3 regions of the Streptomyces sp. NPDC020958 genome follow, and region 2 is predicted to be linked to each of the others. Evidence: riboswitches for the same ligand, from Rfam matches in the RefSeq annotation. Region 2 holds a riboswitch; each other region holds the start of a gene.
What was found. A riboswitch is a leader RNA that binds a small molecule or an ion and turns the genes downstream of it on or off. The one in region 2 is predicted to bind S-adenosylmethionine.

Region 1 (4,923 bases), 820 kb from region 2:
GAACGGTGGTTTTTCCATGCCGACTTCCATGCAGTCCTTCTTCGACATGCGGATCAGTGATTCGCCCGGCCGGATCGTGCTGACCGCGGCGGGGGAGCTGGACTTCACGGCCCGCTCGCAGGCCGCCCCGGTCATCGGTGCGCTCGTGCTCGCGGGCCGGGACCTCGTCGTCGACCTCACCCAGGTGACGTTCATGGACGCCGCCGGTCTGGGGATGCTCCTGCGCCTGTGCGACCGGGTCGTCGCGCAGGGCGGCGCCATGGAGCTGCGTGGGCTGCGGCCCGATATCCGGCGCGTGCTGGAACTGACCGGCACGGAGGGCCGGTTCCCGTTGCGGGCGGGGCCCACGCACGGCACGACGGGACCTGTCCTGGGTGCCGCCTGGGCGTCGGCCGAAGGACGCCCTTCCGGCGGCCTGACCGCCCGTGGCCCTAGTCGAACTCGCTCGGCGTCGGTGCCGGGGTCTTGCCGGAGAGTACGTCCTTGAGGCGCTGGGCGCCGTTCTGCACGGCCAGCGCGGTGCTGTCGTGGTCGACGGCGTCGAGGGCGCCGTTGGTGACGGCCGCCCCGGAGGCGCCGATCCGCAGCACCGCGACGTCCGTGACGTAGGTGACGGGCTGGCCGTCGCTGGTGCCCTGCACGGTCACCGTCAGCGCCTCCCGGGCGTCGCCCACGTTCGGGACCTGCGCCGACACGACCTGGACCGTGCGCTTGCTGCCGTCCTTGCCGGTGGCCGTGAACTGGTTGCACTTCTGCGGCAGCGTCTTGAGCCAGCCCAGCGTGGCGTTCAGGTTCGCCGAGCCGTAGTCCCCGACCTGGTAGAGCATCCGGGCGGTCTCCGAGGTGAAGCCGCGCAGCCCGGAGGCGCCCGTGGCGCGGCCGAGCAGGGTGTCGGAGTAGAGGCTGTCGAGCAGCCGCTGACAGTCGGCGGCGTCGGTCTTCGCGGTGAGGAAGCCGGCCACGTCGACCTTGCCGACCAGCAGGTTGTTGCGCCAGGTCGCGGCGTCCGTGGCCAGCTGCCAGTTGTCCTCGATGTCGGCCGGTGTGATCAGCGCCGCCTGCGCACCGGGCCCGGTGAGGGCGGCCGTCGCCGTCGGTGAGGCGGCGGAGCGCTCGGCGGCGGGCGAGACGGCCGCGGCTGCGGAGTCACCGCTCCCGCCCGAACAGGCCGCGACGGCGAGCAGGGACCCCGCCGCCAGGGCCGCGGCCAGCACACGCGCGGGTCGGGACGGACGGGTCATGGCGGCTGCCTCCTCGGGAACACGGTTCGTCCCTCCACGCCACCATCCGCTCCGGCAGCCGACCACCCGCGCGTGCCATTCGGGTGAGCGCCCCGGGGAGCGCCGGTGTCCCAGGCGTGGACGCCCTCTTGACGCCGCGCGGAGGCCGATCGACACTCCAGAGGGGAATCCTAGTGAAAAGGTAGGGAAAGATGGATCGGCTGCGCACGGTCACCGGCAGAGAGCGCCGGGAAAGCCGTACGCCCTGGCCGCCGGCCCTGCTCGGTTCCCCCTTGCTCACCTCCCGGCTGCACATCGACCTGCTCCGGGTGTGCAGCGCCATCAGCCGCACCGGCTGACCGCCCGCGCCGCCCTCCGTGGGCCGGGCCGAAACGGGCGCCCCTTCCGCGACCCGGCCCGACCGTCCGCGCCTTCGGCGGCCAGGCCCACCGCGCGTTCGCGGCCCGCTCCGCCCCGCCCTCCGGCGCACGGCGCCACCCCCGCCCTCCACAGCCAGCCCCGCCCCGCCCGCCCCCTGCCCCGACCGCCCGATGAACGCTTCCGCCGCGCGTACGTCCACGCGCCCGTACCAGGGGAGACGCATGTCCATCACTCCGCTCACCGCCCTGCCGTCCGTCCGCACCGCCCCCGCCTTCCGGGGACGCATCGGACGGGACGCGCGCAGCGGCCACTACGCCGTGCCGGGCCGCTACCGGCTCCACCTCGCCACCGCCTGTCCCGACGGCCTCCGCATCGCCGTCGGCCACAGTCTGCTGGCCCTGGACGGCTGTTGTCCGGTCACCTTCCTGCCCGCGGTCCCGGACTGCCCCGACGGCAGCCACACGGCACTGCGCCCGCTGTACGAGGCCAGCGCCCACCGCTACTCGGCACCGGCCCTGGCGCCGGTGCTGAGCGACGACTGGTCGGGCCGGATCGTCTCCACCCACAGCCGGGACATCCTGCGCGACCTCGACCGCCACTTCGGCGACGGCGTCACGCGCCTGTACCCGTGCGGTGCCGAGGCCGAGATCGAGGCCGTCGAGCGGCTGTGCGCCGAGGACGTCGAACAGGCCGCGCAGCGCGCCGGGCAGGAGGGCGGCGACCCGCGGGCGCTGGAGACCCTGCTCGCCGCGCTGGGCGAGCTGGAACACCGGCTGACCGGCGTCGAGTTCCTGGTCGGCGGTCGACTGACCGCAGCCGACGTCGAGTTGTGGGTGACCCTGGTGCAGCTGGACACCGTGCACCGCAACCACCTGGACGCCTCCGCCGTGCACCGCATCGCCGACCACCCGGTGCTGTGGGCCTACGCCCGGCGGCTGGCCGCGCACCCGGCCTTCGGCGCCCACCTCGACCTCGACGGCATCGCCCGCCGCCACCACGGCCGTTGCCAGGGACTGGAAGCCGCCGGCGCGGCCGTCCAGATCCTGGACTGGGCCGGGCATGCGGCGGACGCTTCCCGCAGGTGAGAGCGGCCTGAACCGTCCCGCCAACTGGACAGGCGTTGACATTCGTTCGGGCGGCTGCCTAACTTACGGACCAGAACGGTCAAGAGCGTCAGCATCAAGCCCTGGCTAGCTGACCGGCAACCCTCGCACCGCGGTGGGGTGCCCCAGGTGACGACCCGACCGAATGACGACGTTCGGTAAGCGCGCGGCCCACGGGCCACCAAGTGACAGGTGACGGACATGTACGCAGCTTCCAGCACGGCCCCGCGCCGCGCCCAGGGCTGCGTACAGCCGTACCCGAGCCCGCTCGTCGCCGACCGCGCCGTCGACCTGCTCCGTGTCAACAGCGCCCTGTGTAGCGCGTGTACCGCACCGGGCTGTGCCCGCTGTCGGGTCTGACCAGGCCTTTCCGCCCAGTCCCGCAGCTTCGCGCCTCAGCGTTCCTGACGAAAGCACCGGCCGTCCGGTGTGACGCCGTCCGCCCAGCCCCCGTGTCCCGCGCGCCCCCGTGCCCCGTGCCGTGCCCGAACACGGCCCGGTGCCGCGTACCCGGCCGTGGCATCCGGGGTGTCCGACTCCGCCGGAGCCCGCCATGAGTGAACCCCCAGGCGCCACCCTCGCCCCCGAGGCGCCGTCCGCCGCCGACGAACCGTCAAAGCCCCTTACAGCACAGCGTGTTCTGCCACTGCGCAAGCCAGGACGGTGGATCGCCACCGCCGTCGTCCTGGTCCTGGTCGCCCAGTTCGTCCACGGACTGGTGACCAACCCCTTCTACCAGTGGGACCGCTGGGGCTACTGGTTCCTGCGGCCGACCATCCTCGACGGGCTGGTCATCACCCTCGAAGTCACCGCCTACAGCGCGGTGCTGGGCCTCCTCGGCGGCGTCCTGCTCGCGCTGGCCCGGCTCTCCAAGAGCCCGGTGCTGCGCGCGGTCAGCTGGACCTACGTGTGGGCGCTGCGCTCCATACCGCTCATCGTCGTCCTGCTCTTCCTCTACAACTTCAGCGCCCTCTACAAGACGTTGAGCGTCGGCGTCCCCTTCGGGCCGGCCTTCTTCTCCTTCGACGAGTCGAAGCTCGCCACCGACATGGTCATCGCCGTCATCGGCCTCAGCCTCAACGAGGCGGCCTACGCGGCCGAGGTGGTCCGCGGCGGCATCCTCTCGGTGGACCAGGGCCAGCACGAGGCGGCCGCCGCGCTCGGACTGCCCAAGGGCTACCAGTTCCGGAGGATCGTCTTCCCGCAGGCGCTCAGGTCGATCATCCCGAACTACGTCAACCAGCTCATCGGCCTCATCAAGAGCACCTCGCTGGTCTTCTACGTCTCCCTGCTCGACCTCTTCGGCACCGCCCAGAGCATGGGCTCCACCTACCCCGGCGACATCGTGCCGCTGCTGCTGGTGGTCACCGTCTGGTACCTGATCCTCACCAGCGTCGTCTCCGTGATCCAGTTCTACGTCGAGCGGTACTACGCCCGGGGCGCCACCCGCTCGCTGCCGCCGACCCCCGTGCAGAAACTGCGGGCCGGCCTGACCGACCTGCGCGCCCGCATCCGCCGGGAGGCCGCCGTATGAGCATCACCGACACCGTGCAGACGGTCCCCGCCGCCCTGGAGATCCACGACGTCCACAAGTGGTACGGCGCCCACCGCGTCCTCGACGGCGTCGACCTGACCATCCGCCCCGGCGAGGTCACCGTCATCCTCGGCCCGTCCGGATCCGGCAAGTCCACGCTCCTGAGGGTCATCAACCACCTGGAGAAGCCCGAGATCGGCTACGTCAGCATCAACGACGAGCTGATCGGGGTGAAACGGCAGGGCGAGAGGCTCAAGGAGCTGAGCGAGCGCGCCATCCTGGCCCAGCGCGGCCGGATCGGCTTCGTCTTCCAGAACTTCAACCTCTTCCCGCACCTGACCGTGCTGGACAACGTGGCCGCCGCCCCCGTCGCCACCGGGAAGCTGACCAAGCCCGAGGCCCAGGCGCTGGCCAAGGAACTGCTCGAACGCGTCGGCCTCGGCGAACGCGTCGGCGCCTACCCGCGGCAGCTGTCCGGCGGCCAGCAGCAGCGCGTCGCCATCGCCCGCGCCCTCGCCCTGCGTCCCGGCGTCATCCTCTTCGACGAGCCCACCTCCGCCCTCGACCCCGAGCTGGTCGGGGAGGTCCTCTCCGTCATCAAGGACCTGGCCACCAGCGGCACCACCCTCGTCATCGTCACCCACGAGATCGGCTTCGCCCGCGAGATCGCCGACCGGGTGGTCTT
Region 2 (4,923 bases):
AGATGCACCCGCGGGCGTCCGGCGCCCTTGGCCCGGGCGGTCTCCACATAGGCCTGGTCCAGCGCCGTGAGCAGACTCTTGGCCAGCACCTGGGCGACCAGCGCCCCGGTCGGCACGGCCAGCGTCAGCGCCGGCAGCACCAGGCCCCGCAGCCCGTCGTTGCCGAACGCGGGGAACCAGTGCAGCCGGAACGAGAACGCCTCGACCAGCAGCAGCCCCACCCAGAAGGTGGGCACCGACACCCCCAGCGGGGGCAGCGACAGCAACAGCTGCCGCAACCACCGCTGCGAGGTGTACGTCGCCACCACCGCGAGTCCGCCGCCGAACACCACCGCGAGCAGCAGCGCGGCCCCCGTGAGCTGGAGCGTCCCCGGCAGCGCGGCGCCGATGACGGAGGTGACCGGACGGCCGCTGGAGACGGCGTCGCCGAAGTCCCCGCGCACCGCCCGCCCGAGGTACTCGGCGTACTGCACGAGGACCGGCTTGTCGAAGCCGTACTCGTGCCGCAGCGCCGCGAGCTGGGCCGGGTCGACCTGGCCCGAGTCCATCCCGGCGCCGGCCATCGCCGAGACCGGGTCACCGGGCAGGAAGTCCAGCACCAGGAACGACACCGTGTAGGCCGCCCACAGCACCCCGACCGCCTGCGCGAGCCGTTTGATCACATAGCGGCGCACGGGCTAGCCGATCCAGGTGTCGTGCAGCTGGATCCGGCTGCCCGAGTCGAATTCCAGGTCGTGCACCTTCGTGGACACGCCCAGTTGGGTCTGCAACTCGACCACGGGTATGTCGTACGCGTTCTGGACGATCAGCCGCTGCGCCTCGGCGACCAGCTTCGCGCGCTTGACGGCATCGGTCGTCGCGGCCTGCCGGGACAGCACGGTGTCCAGCGAACTGGCGGGCAGGTGGTAGAAGTTGGCCAGCCGTGTGGAGAACGAGGTGCGCAGGATGTCCGGGTCGGACCGGGTCACGTTGCCCCACACGACGTCGAAGTCACCGGCCTGCAGGGTCGTCGCGAACTGGGTGACCGGGAGCTGCTTGAGCACCACGTCGATCCCGACGGCCTTCAGCTGCTGCTGGACCAGTTCCAACGCGGGCTGGTTGGTGGCCGCGTTGGGGAACCAGGTGATGGTCAGGCTCAGCTTCCTGCCGCCCTTGGTGCGGACGCCGTCACCGCCCGTCCTCCAACCGGCCTGGTCCAGCAGGGACTTCGCCTTGGCCGGGTCCGTGGACAGATCCGTGGACAGGTCGGTGTAGTCAGGGGTGGTGTGCGCCAGGACGCTGCTGGCCGGCCGGGTGCCGGTCGGGAAGACGGTGTCGGCGATCTGCTTGCGGTCGACCGTGACCTGGAGTGCCTGCCGCACCCTGGCGTCCTTCAGCAGGGGACTGGCGTTGTTGAGGCCCAGACCGAACACCACCCCGGGGTTGGCCCGGCGGGCGAGCGTGACCTGGCCGCCCTTGAGCGCTGCCTCGTTGGCCCTGCCGACGCTGCTGATCGCGTCGACCTGCCCGGACTGGAGGCTGCCGGCGCGTACGCCTGCCTCCGGCACCACCTTGAAGACCAGCTTGTCCAGGTAGGCCTCGCCCTTTTTGGCCCACAGACTGGATCCCCAGGCGTACCCGGTCCGCCTGGCCAGGGTGATCGACTGGTTCTGCACGTAGCCCTTCAGCACGAACGGCCCGGATCCCACCACCCCGTCACTGCACTTCTGCTGCGGGGTGCGGTGCACGCTCGCGGACGACTCGATGCCCAGTGAGTGGGTCGAAGTCGCCTGCAGGAACTGCGCGTTGGGCTGTGCGAAGGTCACCTGCACGGTGAGCGGGTCGACCGCGGTGGTGCTCTTGACACCGTTGAGGTAACCCTGGGCCAGGGTGCCCAGGGCGCCGAGCTTCGGCACCGCGTCGAAGTTGTCCTTGACCACCTGCGCGGTCAGCTTCGACCCGTCGCTGAAGGTGACGCCCGAGCGCAGGTGGAACGTGAACCGGGTGGCGTCGGAGTTGATGTCCCAGCTCCTGGCCAGCCACGGCACGATCTTGCCCGTCTTCGGGTCCTGGTCGGTCAGCGAGTCCACGATCTGACGGACCGAGTAGATGGTGTCGTTGCTGCCGACCTGCTGCGGATCCACGCAGCCGGAGTCGGAACCCACCGCGAAGGTCAGGGTGCCGCCGGACTTAGGCCGGCTGCTCGCGCCGCCGGAACCGCCGTCGCCCGAACCACAGGCGGTCAGCAGCACGCTGGTGGTCAGCAGGGCGGCCAGCGGCGCCCAACGGGATGATCTGAATACCGGAAGTGCGGTCACGGAGGGTTTTCTCCTACTCGTGTCACCTGGCACCGGGTGACAGGCGTCGGGAGCGCGGCACGCCGTGCGGGGACGGACGTGCGACCCGGCCGGTCGGCACCGGCGGGGGAAAGCGCTGATCAGGCGGTGGTCAGGAAGACGCCAGCGGGCGCGGTGGCGGGAGAGCGGGCAGCGGACCGTCAAGCGGGAGCCGGGAGCCGGGAGCCGGGAGCCGGGAGCCGGGAGCCGGGAGCCGGGAGCCGGGAGCCGGGAGCCGGGAGGCCGTGCCCGGCGGCGGTCCCGGTCGGCGCGGTGGCCGGTCAGGGGGCTCGTCGGCGACGGCTTGTCAGCGGACCGGGGGCCTGCTCGTCAGCGACAACTGGTCGTGCGACAGAGGCAGCTGGTCGAGCGCTTGAGGTCGATGTGGCGTCGGCGGGAGAGACGGGAGAACGGCATGGCACCGGCGCAGGAGGCGACCGCCGCGTGATCGCTGTGCATACCGGTCCCTCCCCGTCTCCGGCCCCGCCACCGGGGCCACGCGCTTGCGGTGATCGTCGGTGATCCCGCCGGGCTTTCACCTGGAGCACCCCACCGCGCGGGAGGGTTGCCGGTCAGCGAGCCAGGGCTTGACGCTGACACTCAATGCCGATCGAGATGCTACGGAGCCGACTTGTCGAACGTCAATGCCACACAGGGGCGTTCGGCGCGCGAGGCCGGAACGTCTCACCTGCCGGGACACGTCCGGCCATCCGACCGGGCGGCCCCTCCGTCCGGTTCAGGACCCGCCGCGTTCGCGGGGGATCTTCTGCCCGGCCTCGACCGCCACCGGCAGCCGGTTCTCGGCCGGCGGCAGCGGGCAGGTGGCCAGGTCCGTGTAGGCGCACGGCAGGTTCGCGGCACGGTTGAAGTCCAGCACCACCGTGCCGTCGGCGGCGGGCGGTTCGACCGTCAGGACCCGGTTGGCGGCGTAGGTGGTGACCCCGGAGGTCGCGTCGGTGAACAGCACCGTCAGCCCGCCGGGATCGCGGCCGGGGAACGCGGTCAGGGACAGCTGCCGCCCGGCCAGCTCGAACTCGATCCGCCCCGGCGCGTCGTAGACGTGCTCGAGGCCCTCGACCGCGGCGCCCACGGTGGTCGGCCGCGGCTCGTCGAAGGGGACGTAGTGGCCGGTCACTGCCCAGCGCGGGTCGGGTGCGTAGGCGGGGGTGCCGGTGAAGGCGGTGCGCAGCGGCGCGTCCGGGTGCCGGGGGCGCACGATGTCGTTCCCGCCGCGCTTGGCTACCTCGATGACGGCGTCGCCCCAGACCGCGTCGACGCCCCCGCGCTCCGGAAGCACGCCGAAGCGGTGTTCTCCCCGCACCGGCGTCCCGCCGACGACCAGTTCCTCTCCGTCGTCCAGGGTGACCACCACCCCGTCGGGGCCGGTGCGCCAGGCACCGGGCGCGTCGGGGAAGCGCTGTGGCCGGTCGTCCAGCCAGTGCAGGGCGGTGATCGCCAGAAAACCGTGCGGGTCGGCCAGCCGGGCCTCCTGGGCGCGGTACCAGTCCAGCCAGTCCTCGGTGAACGCCCGCAGGTCCGTCGTGGTGGCCTCGGTGGTCATGGGGTCTCCTTCGTGGGTCGGGTTCGTCGACGGGGAAGTCGAGGAGACGGCGGCGTGGGCCACGTCCGCGGGGCAGGCGGCGTCACGGCGACCGGACCGGTCAGGGCGGGTTCGCAGCTCGGGTGACGCGGGCCGGGCAGGGGTCAGCGGCGCGGAAGAGGACAGACGGCCGAGCAGGTGCGGCAGAAGTCCACATGCCGACGGGTGACCAGCCGCACGGCGGAACGCACACCCCTGGGTGCCGCTCCGAGTCCGCGCATCAGGGGCCTCCACCCGTCCGAAACAGATCGGTTCACCGTACGTCGGCCGCCCCGGCGGATGTCAAGAACACCTGGCACGTCCGCATCCGCCGAGCCGTCGTTCGGGCATGGCCGTGGGCGGTGGGGGTAAGCGCGTCCTAGCGGGACCAGGAACCGGTGCCGACGAGGCCGGACGACCGGGAGGGGCGCATGAGGGGAACGACGACCGTGCAGGCCGCCGGGCAGAGGGCGGATGTTCCGGAGATCGCGACCCCTGCCGAGGTCGCACCGAAGGACGCGCGGGAGCTGCCGGAGGTGTTCTTCGACCGCCTGGCGCAGCCGGCGGAAGGCACTCCCGAATACCGGTACGCGCGCGACACGCTGATCGAGATGAACATGTCCCTGGTGCGGTTCGCGGCCGCCCGGTTCCGCAGCCGCGGGCCGGAAGCCCGCGTCCAGCCGGCGCGCGCCGACGAGGACGGCGAGTCCCCGTCGGCGGACTTCATAGGCGACGAGGACGCCGCACTCGGCCCGGTCGGGGACTTCCACGCCCTCGCCCTGATGATCGCCGAACGTCTCGGTGTCTCCCAGATGCACGTGTCCCGTCTGCTCGCCCGTCTGCGCGAAGGCCTGCTGCCCGCCGCCTGAAGCGCGGCACCGGTCTCATGCCTCTCTCGCAGGCCGGCTCCCCCGGAGACGTTGGCCACAGGCAGAGACGGTGATTCGGGGGTACCAGTACAAGAGAGGCCCCGGGCCCGACTGTTGCCATTTGACAACTATGGGCGTGAGGCAACAAAGTAACCGAGTC
Region 3 (4,923 bases), on a different contig from region 2:
GCGATGGTGTTCGGCTTCTGCGGCCGGACCACGTCGTGACCCGCCTTGTAGGCGGTCGACACCGGCGAGCAGCCCTCCGCCTGCGCACCGAAGATCTTGTACGGCTTGTCCTCGACGAGCCCGAGCTTGATCAGCTCCTGCAGCCCCTTGTCGATCTTCGTGAGCTGGGAGCCGGAGGCGATCGGGACGACCAGCTGGTCCGGGAGCCGCCAGCCGAGCTGCTCGCAGATCTCGTACGCGAGCGTCTTGGAGCCCTCGGCGTAGTACGGCCGCAGGTTGACGTTGACGAAGCCCCAGCCCTCGCCGGCCGGGTCGCCGATCAGCTCGGAGCAGAAACGGTTCACGTCGTCGTAGTTGCCCTCGATGCCGACGAGCTCGCCGCCGTAGATCGCGGCCATGACGACCTTGCCCTGCTCCAGGTCGTGCGGGATGAACACGCAGGAGCGGAAGCCGGCCCGGGCCGCGGCGGCGCCGACGGCACCGGCCAGGTTGCCGGTGGAGGAGCAGGAGAGCGTGGTGTAGCCGAAGGCACGGGCGGCCTCGACGGCCTGGGCGACGACGCGGTCCTTGAAGGAGTGCGTCGGGTTGCCCGAGTCGTCCTTCACGTACAGCCCGCCGGTGACGCCGAGCTCCTTGGCCAGGTTGTCGGCCTGGACGAGCTTGGTCCAGCCCGGGTTGATGTTCGGCTTGGTCGCCACGTCCGCGGGGACGGGCAGCAGCGGCGCGTAGCGCCAGATGTTCGCGGGTCCCGCCTCGATCCGCTTGCGGAGCTCCTCGGTGTCGTAGCCCGAGAAGTCGTACGCGATCTCCAGCGGGCCGAAACACTCCTCGCAGGCGAACACCGGGCCGAGCGGCACGCGGTGGCCGCACTCGCGGCAGGACAGCGCGGCGGCGGGGCCGAGGTCCACGGTCTTCGGGGAAGCGGTTGCAACAGTCTGCGCAGCCATGTGAGGCGAGGCCCTTTCTCCTCATCTTCCTCACGGCGCATCTCGCCGTGAGACGGATTTGGCACCTTCCCTAGCCGGGAGCCTCGCTGTGAACACGAGACCGGCTGGAGGGTTGCCGGGGCTTCATCGGGCCGTTTCCCTCTGCCCCTCTGGATGAGCTGTATTCGGTTGTCAACGCACGGTGACCCCAGGACATGCGATGGTCACGCGCGTTGTTCAAGACTGTAACCGAAGGCCAGGACAGTTGAGATAGTCGTCCGTACCGCGAGATGGATCACACCCCGCAGTGTGACCGTGACAGTGAGGAGCCGCTGACTGTGCTGGAAGAAGCCGAGCGCTGGCTGGCCACCCGCTCCTGGTCCGTGACCGACCGTCCGCTGCACCGGATACTCGCCGCCAAGCAGCGCACCGGTCAGTCCGTCTCCGTCGTGCTGCCCGCGCTCAACGAGGAGGAGACGGTCGGCGACATCGTCGCGGTCATCCGTCACGACCTGATGCGGCAGGTGCCGCTCGTCGACGAGATCGTGGTCGTCGACTCGGGCTCCACCGACCGCACGGCGGCGGTGGCCGCGGCGGCGGGCGCCCGGGTCGTCCACCGTGACACGATCCTCCCCCGCATCCCCGCCGTCCCCGGCAAGGGCGAGGTCCTGTGGCGCTCCCTGCTCGTCACCGGCGGGGACGTCATCTGCTTCGTCGACGCCGACCTGAAGGACTTCTCCTCCGACTTCGTCACCGGCATCGTCGGCCCGCTGCTGACCGACCCGGACGTGCACCTGGTCAAGGCGATGTACGACCGCCCGCTCGCCGGCGCGGCGGGCCAGGGCGGCCGGGTCACCGAGCTGATGGCCCGCCCCCTGCTGAACATGCACTGGCCGCAGCTGGCCGGGTTCGTGCAGCCGCTCGGCGGCGAGTACGCGGCCCGCCGCACCCTGCTGGAGCAGCTCCCCTTCCCGGTCGGCTACGGCGTGGAGCTGGGCATGCTGGTGGACGCCCTGCACCTGGTCGGCCTGGACGCGCTCGCCCAGGTGGACGTCGGGGTGCGCAAGCACCGCCACCAGGACGGCCAGGCCCTCGGCCGGATGTCCGCCGCGATCTACCGCACGGCCCAGCTGCGGCTGGCCCGCGGCCATCTGATCCGCCCGTCCCTGACCCAGTTCGAACGCGGCGAGGACGGCTTCGAACCCCGCACCTACTCCGTGGACACGGAGGAACGCCCGCCGATGGTGGAGATCGCGGAGTACGCCGACCGCCGGGTGGCCTGACCTGGTACACGTTCGCCCGTCGGGCGTGGCCGTACGTTTGAGCGTTTACAAGCCGGGCTAGGTTGAGGCGTATGGCTTCCCCCATGGCTTCCACCGGCAGTGCAGAGGTGCTGGTCGCGTCCAACCGCGGCCCGGTTTCGTACGAGGTGCACCCTGACGACGCGGACCGCGCCCTGCGTGCCAAACGCGGCGGCGGCGGGCTGGTCTCGGGGCTCTCGGCCATCGGGCCGGACGCGAACGCGGTGTGGGTGTGCGCCGCGCTGAGCGACGGTGACCGCGAGGCGGTCCGGCGGGCCGGGGGCGGCCTGCTGCCGGAGGCGGACACCGGGGGCCAGCGGGTCCGGATGCTCGACATCGAACCGGGCGTGTTCTCGGACGCGTACAACGGCATCGCGAACTCGGTGCTGTGGTTCGTCCACCACATGCTCTACCAGACCCCGCTGGAACCGGTCTTCGACGCGGAGTTCCGGCGCCAGTGGGAGTCGTACCGGGCCTACAACCGCGCGTTCGCCGAGGCGCTGGCCGAGGAGGCGGGCGACGGCGCGGTGGTGGTGATCCAGGACTACCACCTGGCGCTCGCGCCCCGGATGCTGCGGCAGCTGCGGCCCGACCTGCGGATCGGTCACTTCTCGCACACCCCGTGGGCACCGCCGGACTACTTCCGGCTGCTCCCCGACGACATCGCGGCGGAGCTGCTGAGCGGGATCCTCGGCGCCGACCACGCGGCGTTCCTGACCCGCCGCTGGGCGGACGCGTTCGTGGCCTGCTGTCACACGGTGCTGGGCCCGGGGATCCCCTCCTCGTCGGACACCCGGATCGGGGTGCACGGCCTGGGCGCCGACGCCGACTTCCTGCGCAAGCGGGCGCACGAGCGGGACGTGGACGAGCGGATGGCGGCCCTCCGGGAGGAGATCGGGGAGGGCCGCAAGACCATCGTCCGGGTCGACCGGACCGAGCTGTCGAAGAACATCGTGCGCGGGCTGCTCGCCTACCGGCAGCTGCTCGACGACCGTCCCGAGTGGCGGGAGCGGGTGGTGCACGTCGCGTTCGCCTACCCCTCGCGGCAGGACCTCGCCGTCTACCGGGACTACACGGCAGAGGTGCAGCGGGTCGCGGACGAGATCAACTCGGCGTACGGGACGGCGGACTGGACCCCGGTGGTGCTGCACGTCAAGGACGACTTCGCGCGCTCGCTGGCGGCGTACCGGCTGGCCGACGTGGCCCTGGTGAACCCCATCCGGGACGGCATGAACCTGGTCGCGAAGGAGATCCCGTTGGTGTCGGACGAGGGGTGCGCGCTGGTGCTCTCGCGGGAGGCGGGGGCGTACGAGGAGCTGGGCGAGGACGCGGTGGTGGTGAATCCCTACGACATCGGGGGGACCGCGGCCGCGTTGCAGGAGGCGTTGACGATGAGGGTGGAGGAGCGGGCGGAGCGGTGCAAGCGGCTGGCCGCCGCGGCGACCGCGTTGCCTCCTGCGGCTTGGTTTCTTGAGCAGTTGGGGGCGTTGGGAGGGTAGTTCGTCGGGTGCGGGTGGGTGGGGGCTGGTCGCGCAGTTCCCCGCGCCCCTAAAGGGCGCTCATGGCAGCCAGGGTCTGTAGGAGCCGTACGACGCCCTCCGGGCCGTTCACCACCAGGTCTGCTCGGTCGGCGAGGTCGGTCACCTCCTCGTTGCCGCTGCACACCAGGAGGCCCGGGACGTTCTCCTTGCGGAGTTCCTCCACCGCGGCGAAGGCCGGGATGTCGCCCAGGTCGTCGCCCGCGTAGAGGACCGCGCCCGCGCCGATCTCCCTCGCGAACTCGCGGAGCGCCACCCCCTTGTCCATGCCCGGCGGGCGGAGCTCCAGGACCAGGCGGCCCGGTTCGACGATCAGGGCGTGCCGGGTGGCCAGGTCGGTGAGGGGGACGCGGAGGGCTTCGAAGGTGGCCTGGGGGTCGTCGGCCCGGCGGGTGTGGACGGCCACCGCGAACCCCTTGTCCTCGATCCAGGTGCCGTGCGCGGCGCCCACGCGGTCGAGGAGGGCGGGGAGTTCGGCGCGGACGGCCGCGATGCCGGGGTGCGGGGGCGGGGCGGTGAGTTCGCCGGTGGCCGCGTCCCAGCGTTCGGCGCCGTAGTGGCCGAGGACGACCAGGTGTTTCAGGCCGGGGATCTCGGCGAGGCCGCCGTGGCGGACGGCGACCTCGGCCGGGCGGCCGGTGATGACGGCGACGGCGGCCACCTTCGGCGCGAGGGCCGACAGGGCCGCCGCGGCGTCCGGGTGGGCCCGCGCCTGCTCGGGGTCGGCGACGATCGGCGCCAGCGTCCCGTCGAAGTCGAGGCCGACGAGGGCGGTGCGGGGCCGCGCGAGCAGCGCTTCGAGTCCTTCGCGACCGGCGGGGGTGCGTGGCGTCGGGAGGGGTTCCGTGACGTGGGGGTCCGTGCTGTGGTTGCCCATACGGCTGACAGTATCCGAGCGCCCTCGTTTCAAGCGTCCCGAAGATCCCCCACGGCCGTCAGCGCTCCCCGCGCCGCGTCTCGCGCACTCTGCGCAGCCGGTTCACCGTCACCGGGTCGTGGGCCAGTGCCCGCTCGTCGTCGAGCAGGGCGTTGAGGAGCTGGTAGTAGCGCACCGGCGCCATGTCCAGCTCCTCCCGTATCGCCCGTTCCTTCGCGCCGGGGCTCGGGAAGCCCCGGCGTTCCAGGGCGAGGATCGTCAGCTCGCGTGCGCCCAGTTCT

Region 1: another riboswitch for S-adenosylmethionine. It lies ahead of ACZ3KP_RS01300 (amino acid ABC transporter permease); the one in region 2 lies ahead of ACZ3KP_RS04975 (putative leader peptide).
Region 3: another riboswitch for S-adenosylmethionine. It lies ahead of thrC (threonine synthase); the one in region 2 lies ahead of ACZ3KP_RS04975 (putative leader peptide).

The regions. Positions count from the first base shown of each region.
Region 1 covers NZ_JBVHFU010000001.1:274,107-279,029, forward strand. The annotation lists gene ACZ3KP_RS01280 (STAS domain-containing protein) at 17-487, shown strand; gene ACZ3KP_RS01285 (hypothetical protein) at 432-1,241, opposite strand; gene ACZ3KP_RS01290 (hypothetical protein) at 1,433-1,579, shown strand; gene ACZ3KP_RS01295 (glutathione S-transferase C-terminal domain-containing protein) at 1,823-2,686, shown strand; SAM riboswitch class IV at 2,764-2,875, shown strand; gene ACZ3KP_RS01300 (amino acid ABC transporter permease) at 3,258-4,238, shown strand; gene ACZ3KP_RS01305 (amino acid ABC transporter ATP-binding protein) at 4,235-4,923, shown strand, end outside.
Region 2 covers NZ_JBVHFU010000001.1:1,096,424-1,101,346, forward strand. The annotation lists gene ACZ3KP_RS04965 (ABC transporter permease) at 1-674, opposite strand, end outside; gene ACZ3KP_RS04970 (ABC transporter substrate-binding protein) at 678-2,297, opposite strand; gene ACZ3KP_RS04975 (putative leader peptide) at 2,646-2,774, opposite strand; SAM riboswitch class IV at 2,810-2,923, opposite strand; gene ACZ3KP_RS04980 (DUF1684 domain-containing protein) at 3,052-3,876, opposite strand; gene ACZ3KP_RS04985 (hypothetical protein) at 4,326-4,763, shown strand.
Region 3 covers NZ_JBVHFU010000004.1:482,124-487,046, forward strand. The annotation lists gene thrC (threonine synthase) at 1-947, opposite strand, end outside; SAM riboswitch class I at 966-1,107, opposite strand; gene ACZ3KP_RS16070 (glucosyl-3-phosphoglycerate synthase) at 1,265-2,209, shown strand; gene ACZ3KP_RS16075 (alpha,alpha-trehalose-phosphate synthase (UDP-forming)) at 2,293-3,726, shown strand; gene otsB (trehalose-phosphatase) at 3,776-4,642, opposite strand; gene ACZ3KP_RS16085 (DUF3263 domain-containing protein) at 4,701-4,923, opposite strand, start outside.